DNA from 3 places in the Kitasatospora sp. Xyl93 genome. Region 2 is predicted to be linked to each of the others. Evidence: riboswitches for the same ligand, from Rfam matches in the RefSeq annotation. Region 2 holds a riboswitch; each other region holds the start of a gene.
The links. Region 2 has a riboswitch for cobalamin ahead of ACZ5GH_RS22825 (FecCD family ABC transporter permease). Riboswitches for the same ligand answer to the same signal wherever they lie in the genome.

Region 1: another riboswitch for cobalamin. It lies ahead of nicT (Nickel transporter NicT); the one in region 2 lies ahead of ACZ5GH_RS22825 (FecCD family ABC transporter permease).
Region 3: another riboswitch for cobalamin. It lies ahead of ACZ5GH_RS26115 (cobalamin biosynthesis protein); the one in region 2 lies ahead of ACZ5GH_RS22825 (FecCD family ABC transporter permease).

The regions. Positions count from the first base shown of each region.
Region 1 covers NZ_AP029185.1:1,615,545-1,618,807, reverse strand. The annotation lists gene ACZ5GH_RS06715 (hypothetical protein) at 1-694, opposite strand, end outside; gene ACZ5GH_RS06710 (ArsR/SmtB family transcription factor) at 743-1,126, opposite strand; cobalamin riboswitch at 1,208-1,420, shown strand; gene nicT (Nickel transporter NicT) at 1,452-2,570, shown strand; gene ACZ5GH_RS06700 (M24 family metallopeptidase) at 2,747-3,263, shown strand, end outside.
Region 2 covers NZ_AP029185.1:5,103,419-5,106,681, reverse strand. The annotation lists gene ACZ5GH_RS22840 (CGNR zinc finger domain-containing protein) at 1-449, shown strand, start outside; gene sodX (nickel-type superoxide dismutase maturation protease) at 453-815, opposite strand; gene sodN (superoxide dismutase, Ni) at 1,089-1,484, shown strand; cobalamin riboswitch at 1,575-1,705, shown strand; gene ACZ5GH_RS22825 (FecCD family ABC transporter permease) at 1,817-2,896, shown strand; gene ACZ5GH_RS22820 (ABC transporter ATP-binding protein) at 2,893-3,263, shown strand, end outside.
Region 3 covers NZ_AP029185.1:5,900,195-5,903,457, forward strand. The annotation lists gene ACZ5GH_RS26110 (cobyric acid synthase) at 1-748, opposite strand, end outside; gene ACZ5GH_RS26115 (cobalamin biosynthesis protein) at 745-1,737, opposite strand; cobalamin riboswitch at 1,845-1,977, opposite strand; gene ACZ5GH_RS26120 (alpha/beta hydrolase family protein) at 2,299-3,263, shown strand, end outside.

The DNA.
Region 1 (3,263 bases), 3.5 Mb from region 2:
CGGGGAGCCGGCGGACCAGCCGCTGGGGGAGGTCGGGGCGGCGGCCGAATAACGAGTGCTCGCTCCAGGTGGAGCTGACGACGACGAGCCGTCGGCCGCAGGTGGCGCCGAGCGCGGCGCGGTAGCCGTCGCGGGAGCGCCGGCTGCCGAGCATCCGGTCGAAGCACGGGTCGCCGACGACCCGGGCGACGTCCAGCGCCTCGGGGCAGGAGTCCCGCAGCCGGTCCAGCTGCTCGGGGTGGGAGAGGCCGAGGACGTCCACGAACACCCGTCCGCGGTGGGTGAGTTCGTTGCGGGACAGGCCGGCGGCGGTGACCGTGTCGCCGGTCGACTCGGTGACCAGGCGGTTGTAGCCGGCGCCGTGCGGGAGGACGACGAGGCGGGCGTCCAGGCGGTGCATGGAGGAGTGGACGGCGCAGGCGACGGCCAGGTCGAAGCGGCGGCGGACGGCGTCCTCCCAGTCCAGCACGGTGAAGCCGGGCAGGCCGTGCAGGTACTCGTCCAGGGCGCGGTCGGCGAAGGCGGAGCCGGGGTTGACGGTGAAGTACCGCTCGATGCCGTCCGGGCTCAGCAGGGTGAGGACGTCCAGGACCCGGGTGGCCGAGGTGAGGGTGCGGGCGACCGCCAGCACGCGGGCCCTGACTGGTCGGGTGTTCCAGCGGTCGGCGGGCCAGACGTGGGGATGGGACGGCACACCATGATCGTACTGGTCGGGCCCGGTCCCGGCCGGGGTTTGCGGGTGTCAGCCGGCGGCCGCGGTGGGCTCGTGGTGCTCGGCGGCGGTGCACTCGTCGAGGAGGGGGCGCATGGCCTCGTCCACGAGCCGGTAGCGCACCACCCGTCCGTCCCGGTCGCCGGTCACCACGCCGGCCGTGCGGAGCAGCCGCAGGGCCTGGGAGACGGCGGGGTCGCGCATGCCGGTGGCGACCGCGAGGTCGGTGACGGCGAGCGGGCCGGCCCGGTGGAGGGCGAGCAGCAGGGCGAGCCGCCCGGGGTCGGCGAGCAGCGAGAACCGCTCGGCCCAGGACCGGACGTGCGCGGGCTCGCCGATCGCGGCGATGGCCTCGCAGACCCGGTGCCCGTCGATGGTGCGGTGGCCCGCGCGGTCGGCCGGTACGAGATGCATGCGGACATTCTTGCAGGCGGCGCCCTGTGATCCTGGACACCTGCGCAGGTGCGCAGCCTTGCACCCGTGGGGCCCGGCCCCTACGGTGTTCCCCGCCGTGGTGCTCGGGAAGACCGGTGACGGATCCTCAGGGATCCCAGCCCGGAGCGGCCCTCGCCACTGTGATCGGGTCGTTCCTCCGCCCACGGAGGAACGTCGTCCGTACCCATGAAGCCACTGGGCGCCCCGCGCGCCTGGGAAGGCGGGTACGGGCGTCCCGTCAGCCAGGAGACCGGCCACGGCATCTCACGAGGTTTTCCACGAGGTGCTGGAGCGTGATCCGCAGATGACCCTGCCCGAAACCGTCGCCACCGGGGCGAAGACGGCCCCCTCCGCGCTGCCGAGCTTCCGGTGGCGGCGCGAGGACACCATCCGTACGGCCGGGTTGATGGGGGTGATCCTGGCCATGCACGTGGTGGCCTTCGGGACGCTCGTCTTCCTGGTCGCACCCGAGCGGTACGCGGTCGGTACCCAGGCCTTCGGGGTGGGCCTGGGTATCACCGCGTACACCCTCGGCATGCGGCACGCCTTCGACGCCGACCACATCGCGGTGATCGACAACACCACCCGCAAGCTGATGGCGGACGGCAAGCGGCCGGTCTCGGTGGGGTTCTGGTTCGCCCTCGGGCACTCCTCGATGGTGGTCGTGATGGCCGCCCTGGTGGCGGGCGGCGCGCAGCTGGCGAACACGCTGATGGACGACGAGTCGACCACCCACAAGTGGCTCGGCATGATCGGGACGACCACCTCGGGCGTCTTCCTCTACCTGATCGGCGCGCTCAACCTGGCGGCACTGCTCGGCATCCTCAAGGTGTTCCGGGCGATGCGGGCCGGGCAGTTCGACGAGCGGGAGCTTGAGGCGCACCTCGACTCGCGCGGCTTCATGGCCCGGGTGCTGAACCGGGCGACCCGGTCGATCACCCGACCGGGGCAGATGTTCCCGGTGGGCATGGTGCTGGGCCTGGGCTTCGACACCGCGACCGAGGTCACCCTGATGGTGATGGCCGGCTCGGGCGCGGCCTCCGGGCTGCCCTGGTACGCGATCGTCTGCCTGCCGCTGCTGTTCGCGGCCGGGATGAGCCTGTTCGACACCCTGGACGGGACGTTCATGAACTTCGCGTACCAGTGGGCCTTCGCCAACCCGGTCCGGAAGGTGTACTACAACCTGACCATCACCGGTCTGTCGATCGCGGTCGCCTTCGTCATCGGCACCATCGAGCTGGTCGGGGTGCTGCACGAGAAGCTCGACCTGACCGACCCGGTCTCCGGGTTCATCGCGGACATCTCGCTGGACAACGTCGGCTACGGCATCGCCGGGCTGTTCGTGCTGGTCTGGGCGATCGCGATCGGGTACTGGAAGCTCGCCCGGGTCGAGCAGCGCTGGACGCCGGGCCAGGAGGCCTGAGCGCCCGTCCCGCGGGTCGTCCCCGGGGCCGCGGCACGGCCCCGGGCGGGGGCGGGGCGCACGGCGCGCGCCCGGAGGTGAGGGCGCGGTCGCGCGGGGGGCGCGCAAGGAGCACCGGGGGTTCTGCCGGGGGTGCTCGGCGGGCGCTTCGGGCCGGGGGTTCGTAGGCTCGACGCATGGCGGATGCGTACGCGGGGCGGCGGGAGCGGGTGAGGGAGCACTGCAGTGCGGCCGGGGCCGATGCGGCGCTGATCACCCGCGCGGCGAACGTGCGGTACCTGACGGGCTGCGCGCCCTGCGGGGCGAGCCTGCTGCTGACCAGGGAGCGCGCCCTGCTCGCGCTGCCGGACGATCTGCCGCCGGACGACTCCGGGGAGCACCTGATCGCTCCGGACGTCACCAGGCTGCCGGTGGCGGCCGGCTCGGACACGGCGCTGGCCGCCGCGACCGCCGCCGCGCGGTCCGGGGTGTCGGGCCTGGCCGTGGAGGAGCACGACCTGACCGTCACCCGGCACCGGGCGGTGGCCGGCCTGACCGAGGGGGCCCGGCTGGTGGACCTCGGCCAGACGGTCGAGCGGCTGCGGGTGGTCAAGGACGAGCGCGAGATCGCGGACCTGCGGATCGCCGCGGAGATCGCCGACCAGGCGCTGGGCGAGCTGCTGGAGTCGATCCTGGTCGGCCGCACCGAGCGGC
Region 2 (3,263 bases):
TCGCCGACGAGTCCGACCTGCCCCGGCTGCGGGCGGTGCGGACCCGGCTGCGCGGGGTCTTCGAGGCCGCCGCCGACGGCGACGAGATCCGCGGCGTCGACCTGCTGAACAGCCTGCTCATGGAGTACCCGGTCAGCCCGCTGATCTCCGGGCACGACTACCTGGACGACGCCGGACGGCCGCGCTGGCACCTGCACCTGGCCGACAACTCGCCGACCGCCACCGCGCACTTCAGCGCGGTCGCCTGCATGGGCCTGGCCGTCCACCTGACCGAGCTGGGCGCCGACCGGCTCGGCATCTGCCAGGCCGCGCCCTGCCGCAACGCCTACCTGGACACCTCGACCAACCGCTCCCGCCGCTACTGCTCGGACCGCTGCGCGACCCGCGCCAACGTGGCCGCCTACCGGGCCCGCAAGCGCCAGGAGGCGGAGGCGGCGGCCCGCGAGTAGGTCCTAGACCCCGTCCACCCAGGCGCCCAGCCGGCGGGCCAGGCCCGGCACCCGGGCCAGCCGCGGGGTGAGCAGCAGCCGCTCCAGCCGGCGCCCCGGCGCCAGCCAGGCCGGGCTCGGCCGCAGCCGCAGCAGCACCCGGCCGAGCACCAGTTCGTCCGGGACGGCGCCGTAGCTGCGGCTGTCGCTGTCCACCGGACGGTTGTCGGAGAGCAGCCACCAGCCCTTGGACCGGCGCTCGGCGGCCCGTTTCACCACCAGCAGGTCCTGCTGGAAGGGGTGCCGGAAGAGCACCACCGCCCCCGGCCGGATCGGCGCGCCGTAGCGGACCAGCAGCTGGTCGCCCTCGCGCAGGGTCGGGACCATCGACGGCCCGGCCACGTCGACCAGTCCGAACGGCAGCGCGCCGCCCCGGTCCCGTCCGCCGGCTCCGGCGCCCTCCGGTCGCGTGCTCCGCGCCACGACTCCTCCTCCCGCTCCGCCCGCCCCCAGTCTGCCGTACGGACCGTCACCGGCCCGATGTCCGGATTACCCCGGTTCCGGGTCCGTCTTTTGCCCTAGGCCCGCCGCCCGACCGCGAAACCGCGAGGACGGCGGGGTAATCTCGGGCGCGGGAAGACGATCTAAGGAAGGACTCCCATGTTCTCTCGTCTGTTTGCACCGCGCGCCACCGCCCACGCCCACTGCGACCTGCCCTGCGGCGTGTACGACCCGGCGCAGGCCAAGCTCGAGGCCGAGTCGGTCAAGGCCACCCAGGAGAAGTACCAGGCCAACGAGGACCCGCACTTCCGCGCCCGCGCCATCATCATCAAGGAGCAGCGCGCCGAGGCCGTCAAGCACCACATCTCGGTGCTGTGGAGCGACTACTTCAAGGCCCCGCACTTCGAGAAGTACCCGCAGCTGCACCAGCTGATCAACGACACCCTGAAGGCCGCCTCGGCCGCCAAGGCGTCCACCGACCCGGCCACCGGCCAGGCCCTGCTGGACCTGATCGCCGAGGTCGACAAGATCTTCTGGGAGACCAAGCAGGCCTGAGCCTGACGCGTCGCCACCCGACCGCCCCCGTCCGCGCAGCCGGACGGGGGCGGTCGTGCGTTCACCGCCCGGCCCCACCCCCGGTAAGGGTTGCCTGCCCTGAGTGGCTGTTATGCTGCCAGGGCGTCCGAGGGGGAAGTCCGGTGTGAATCCGGCGCTGACCCGCAACGGTGAGCGCGGCCCGTACCAGCCCGTACGACCGCGCCAGCCCGATCGCCCTCGGCCGCTGACCTCCCGACAACTCGCCGCGGACTGCGAGGGGAACGGCGCCCCGGCACACCTGCGGCCCGCGCCCGCCCCGGCGCACCCGCGGCCCGAGGCAAGGCGTCCCCGTGAACCGCGCACCCGCAGACCGTGCAGCCGGCCCGCCCGCCCGGCGCACACCCGTCGCCCCGCTCGCCGCCGGCCTCGCCGTCGCGCTGCTGCTCTCGCTGGTCTGCGGAGTCGCGCTGGGCTCCTCCGGCCTCGGCCTGCCCCGGGTGCTGCGACTGCTGGGCGCCGGGCTGACGGGCGGTCGGCTGGACGCGGGCGAGGCGGCCGCGTACGCGATCGTCTGGGAGATCCGGCTGCCGCGCACCGTGCTGGCCGCCGTCGTCGGCGCCGGGCTGGCCGCGTGCGGGGTCGCCGTCCAGGCGCTGGTGCGCAACGCGCTGGCCGACCCCTTCGTGCTCGGCGTCTCCTCCGGCGCGGCCGTCGGCGCCAACGCCGTCCTGCTGTTCGGGGCCTTCGCCTCGCTCGGGGTGTGGGCCGTCTCCGCGTCCGCCTTCGGCTCCGCCCTGGCCGCCATGACGCTGGTCTACCTCGCCGCCCGCACCGCGTACGGGCTCACCCCGCTGCGCCTGGTGCTCACCGGCACCGCCCTGTCCTACGGCTTCTCGGCCACCACCACCCTGATGGTCTTCGCCGCCGACCGCGGCGAAGCCGCCCGGGACGCCATGATGTGGCTGCTCGGCAGCCTCGGCGGCGCCACCTGGGGCAAGGTGCCGGTCGCCGCCGCCACGGTGCTGGCCGGCCTCGCCTACCTGACCGGCGCCGCCGGGCGGCTGGACGCGCTCGCGATGGGCGACGAGACCTCCGCCTCGCTCGGCGTGGACCCGGACCGGCTGCGCCGCGAGCTGTTCGTGGTGACCGCCGCCGTCACCGGCACCGTGGTCGCCGTCAGCGGGGCGATCGGCTTCGTCGGGCTGCTGATGCCGCACCTGTCGCGGATGCTGGTCGGCGCCGGGCACCGCCGGGTGCTGGTGGTCGCGCCGCTCGCCGGGGCGCTGCTGCTGGTCTGGGTGGACATCGCCTCGCGCACCCTGCTGGCGCCCGCCGAACTGCCCGTCGGGGTGTTCACCGCGGTCCTCGGCGTGCCCGCCTTCCTCGTGATGATGCGCCGCCGCGGCCAGGCCTTCGGAGGCAACCGGTGACCGACGTGATCGAGGCGGCGGCCGGGACCGGGCCGACGCGGGCCCAGGACCTCGCCGTCGACGCCGTCTCGGTGGAACTGGCCGGCACCCGGCTGGTCCACGAGGTGAGCCTGGCGGCCGCCGCCGGGCAGGTGGTCGGCCTGATCGGCCCGAACGGCAGCGGCAAGTCGACCCTGCTGCGCTGCGTCTACCGGGTGCTGGAGCCGACCGGCGGCGTGGTCCGGCTGGCCGGGGACGACCTGCACGCCCTCACCGCCCGGGAGAGCGCCCGCCGGGTGGCCGCGCTGACCCAGGAGCACTCCGCCGAGTTCGACTTCACCGTCGCCGAGGTGGTCGCCATGGGCCGGCTGCCGCACCGCCGCGGCTT
Region 3 (3,263 bases), 800 kb from region 2:
GCCCGTCCGTCCGGTCGACCACGGTGGACAGGTCCAGCGAGTCCTCGGCGTCCAGCCAGAGCCCGGGCAGCATCGGCAGGGTGCCCAGCACCGGACGTCCGGTCAGCTCGTGCAGCATCTCCAGCCCGGGCGCCAGCAGCCGCGAGTCGCCGCGGAACTTGTTGACGAACCAGCCCGCCACGTGCCGCTGGTCCTCCGCCGACAGCAGTGCCAGCGTCCCGTACATCGCGGCGAAGACCCCGCCGCGGTCGATGTCCCCGACCACCACCACCGGCAGGGCGGCGGCCGTGGCCAGGCCCATGTTGGCGATGTCGCGGTCGCGCAGGTTGATCTCGGCCGGCGAGCCCGCGCCCTCGCAGACCACCACGTCGTAGCGGCTGCGCAGGTCGGCCAGGCACTCCAGGGCGCGCTCCAGCAGGACGGGCTTGCGCTCGCGGTAGTCCAGCGCGCCCACCTCGGCCACCGGCCGGCCGAGCAGCACCACCTGGCTGCGGCCGTCCGCGCCGGGCTTGAGCAGCACCGGGTTCATCGCCGCCTCCGGCTCCACCCGGGCGGCCTGCGCCTGCATCGCCTGGGCGCGGCCGATCTCGGCGCCGTCGGCGGTGACGAAGGAGTTGAGCGACATGTTCTGCGCCTTGAACGGCGCGACCCGCACGCCCTGGCGGGCGAGCCAACGGCAGATCCCGGCCGTCACCACGCTCTTGCCCGCGTCCGAGGTCGTCCCCGCGACCAGCAGCGCGTTCGTCATGCCCGCCCCCTCTTCTTCATCAGCGTCCGCAGCAGGACGTGCCCCGCGACCGTCGTACCCAGCGCCAGTGCGCCCACCCGCCGGGAGAGCGCGCAGGCCCGTTCGATGTCGTCCACCGTGACCGGGCGCAGCTCCGCGCCCAGCACCGGCCGGTCCTCCACCTGCTCGCCGTACCGCAGCGTCCCGCCCAGCCGCACGCCCACCGCGCCGGCGAACGCCGCCTCGGCCTGGCCCGCGTTCGGGCTCGGGTGCGCGGAGCCGTCGCGCCGCCAGATCCGCCAGGCGGTCCGGGGTTCGGGCGCGGCGGCCACCGTCAACAGTGCCGTCAGCCGGGCGCCGGGCCAGCCCGCCAGGTCGTCCAGCCGGGCCGAGGCCCAGCCGAACCGGGCGTAGCGCGGCGAGCGGTGGCCCACCATGGCGTCCAGGGTGTTCACGGCGCGGAAGGCCAGCAGTCCGGGGGTGCCGGCCAGGGTGCCCCAGGCCAGCGCGTTCACCACGGCGTCGGCGGTGTTCTCGGCCACCGACTCGACCACGGCCCGGGCGATCTGCTGCCCGTCCAGCGCGCTCGGGTCCCGCCCGCACAGGTGCGGCAGCCGCTCCCGGGCGGCCGCGAGGTCGCCCGCGGCGAGCGAGCGGCCGATGGTGCGCGCCTCCCGGGTCAGCGAGGTGCCGCCGAGCACGGTCCAGGTCGCGGCCGCCGCCAGCGCGGCCCGGCCCAGCGGGCGCCGGCCCACCGTACGGTCCAGGGCGAGCGCGCCCGCCGCGACCGCGCCCACGCACAGCGCCGTGTACCCGGCCCCGGCGGCGCGGCCGTCGCGCCACACCCTGCGCTCCAGCCGGATCGCGGCGCTGCCGAAGACGGCCACCGGGTGGCCCCGGCGGGGGTCGGCGAAGCGGGTGTCGGCGGCGTAGCCCGCGGCGGCGCCGAGCGCGAACGCGGCGGCGCGGGTCAGCGGGCGCGGAGCGGGGGAGGCGGTGGGCGGGGTCATCGGCCGCACGGCGGAAGGCAGCTCGGAGTCCGGCCGGGCGGGGCAGCCTGCATCGCGTGCGTGTCCTCACTCAGGGTCCGCGCCCTGGATCGACGTGACGGGGGCGAGAGTCTCCTGGCTTCCGGGTCGAACGCACTCCCGGAGCCTTCCAGCGGCCGTCGACGGCCCGCCGTGGCGATGTTCCGAGCGTGCTCCCCGGTGACAGTGGCGGGACCGCGCCGGACTTCCACCGGCTTCCTCTCCATGCCTCCGTTTGGCCCCAGGATCCCATCACGGGCCCGAACCGGGAGTCAACCGAGGTCACGGAGGGGTTGGTCACACGCCGGCCCGCTGGCACCCCGTGGGATCGCCCGGCACCGGCAGGCGCCGGCAGCGGCACCGGCCCGGGCGGTCGCCCTCCCGACCGTCCCCTCCTCGGGCCCGCCCGCCCGCCGCCCGCCCGCCGCCCGGGCGACCCGGACGGCCCATCGGGGTGGCCGTCCGGGTGGCCGTCCGGGCGGGGCGCAGGTGAACTGGTGCTCGAACACCGTCCGGTCCGAGAGCAACAGAGCGGGGAGCGATATGCGTTGGGGAACCGCCGCCGTCGTGGCGGCCGCCGCGGTCGGGGCCACCGCGGCCGGGGCCGCCGTGCTGGTGATCGGCCGTCGGGCCTCCGAGCGGATGGTCCGTCCGGCGCCCGCCGTCCAGGAGTCGGCGCCGGTGGTGGTCCGCGGCCTCGCCCCCGGCCGGGTCACCTTCACCCGCGGCCCCGCGAGCCTGCGCCCCGGCCGCTGGGCGGTCGAGTGGGCGGACGGCGGGCACGCGGTGGTCGAGGAGGTCCTGCACGGCGACGAACGGGGCGTCACCCGCCGGCTGGTCCGCGCCGACCGGGGCACCCTCGCCCCCGGGACCGAGGTCCGCTTCACCCCCCGGGTCCACCTCGGCGACCCCTCCGAGGCGCTCGGCCTGGCCTTCGCCGACACCGCCGCCGACGGCGAGCTCGGCGCGCTGCCCGCCTGGCGGCTCCACGGCAAGCGCGGCACCTGGGTGATCCTGGTGCACGGCCCCGGGGCCGACCGCCAGCAGACCCTCCCGGTGTTCCCCGTGCTCGACCGGCTCGGCCTGCCCGCCCTCGCCGTCACCTACCGCGGCGACCGGGGCGCCCCCGACTCCCCGGACGGGCTCAGCCACTTCGGCGAGACCGAGTGGCGCGACGTCGAGTCGGCGGTACGGCTGGCGCTCGACAGCGGCGCGGGCAAGGTGGTCCTGTACGGCTGGTCCCTCGGCGCGACCATGGTCCTGCAGACCGCGGCCCGCTCCGTCTGGTCGCACGCCGTCCGGGGCCTGATCCTCGACTCTCCCGTGCTCGACCTCCCGGCCTCCGCCCGCCGGGACGCCGCCCGGGCCGGTTTCCGGGGCGTCGCCGCAGAGCTTGGCGCCCTCGCCGCCGAGGGCCGCACCGGCGTCGACCTCGCGGACTCCGCCCGTCTCGCCGAGGGCACCGACCTGCGGGTGCCCACCCTCGTCCTGCACAGCCCGGAGGATCG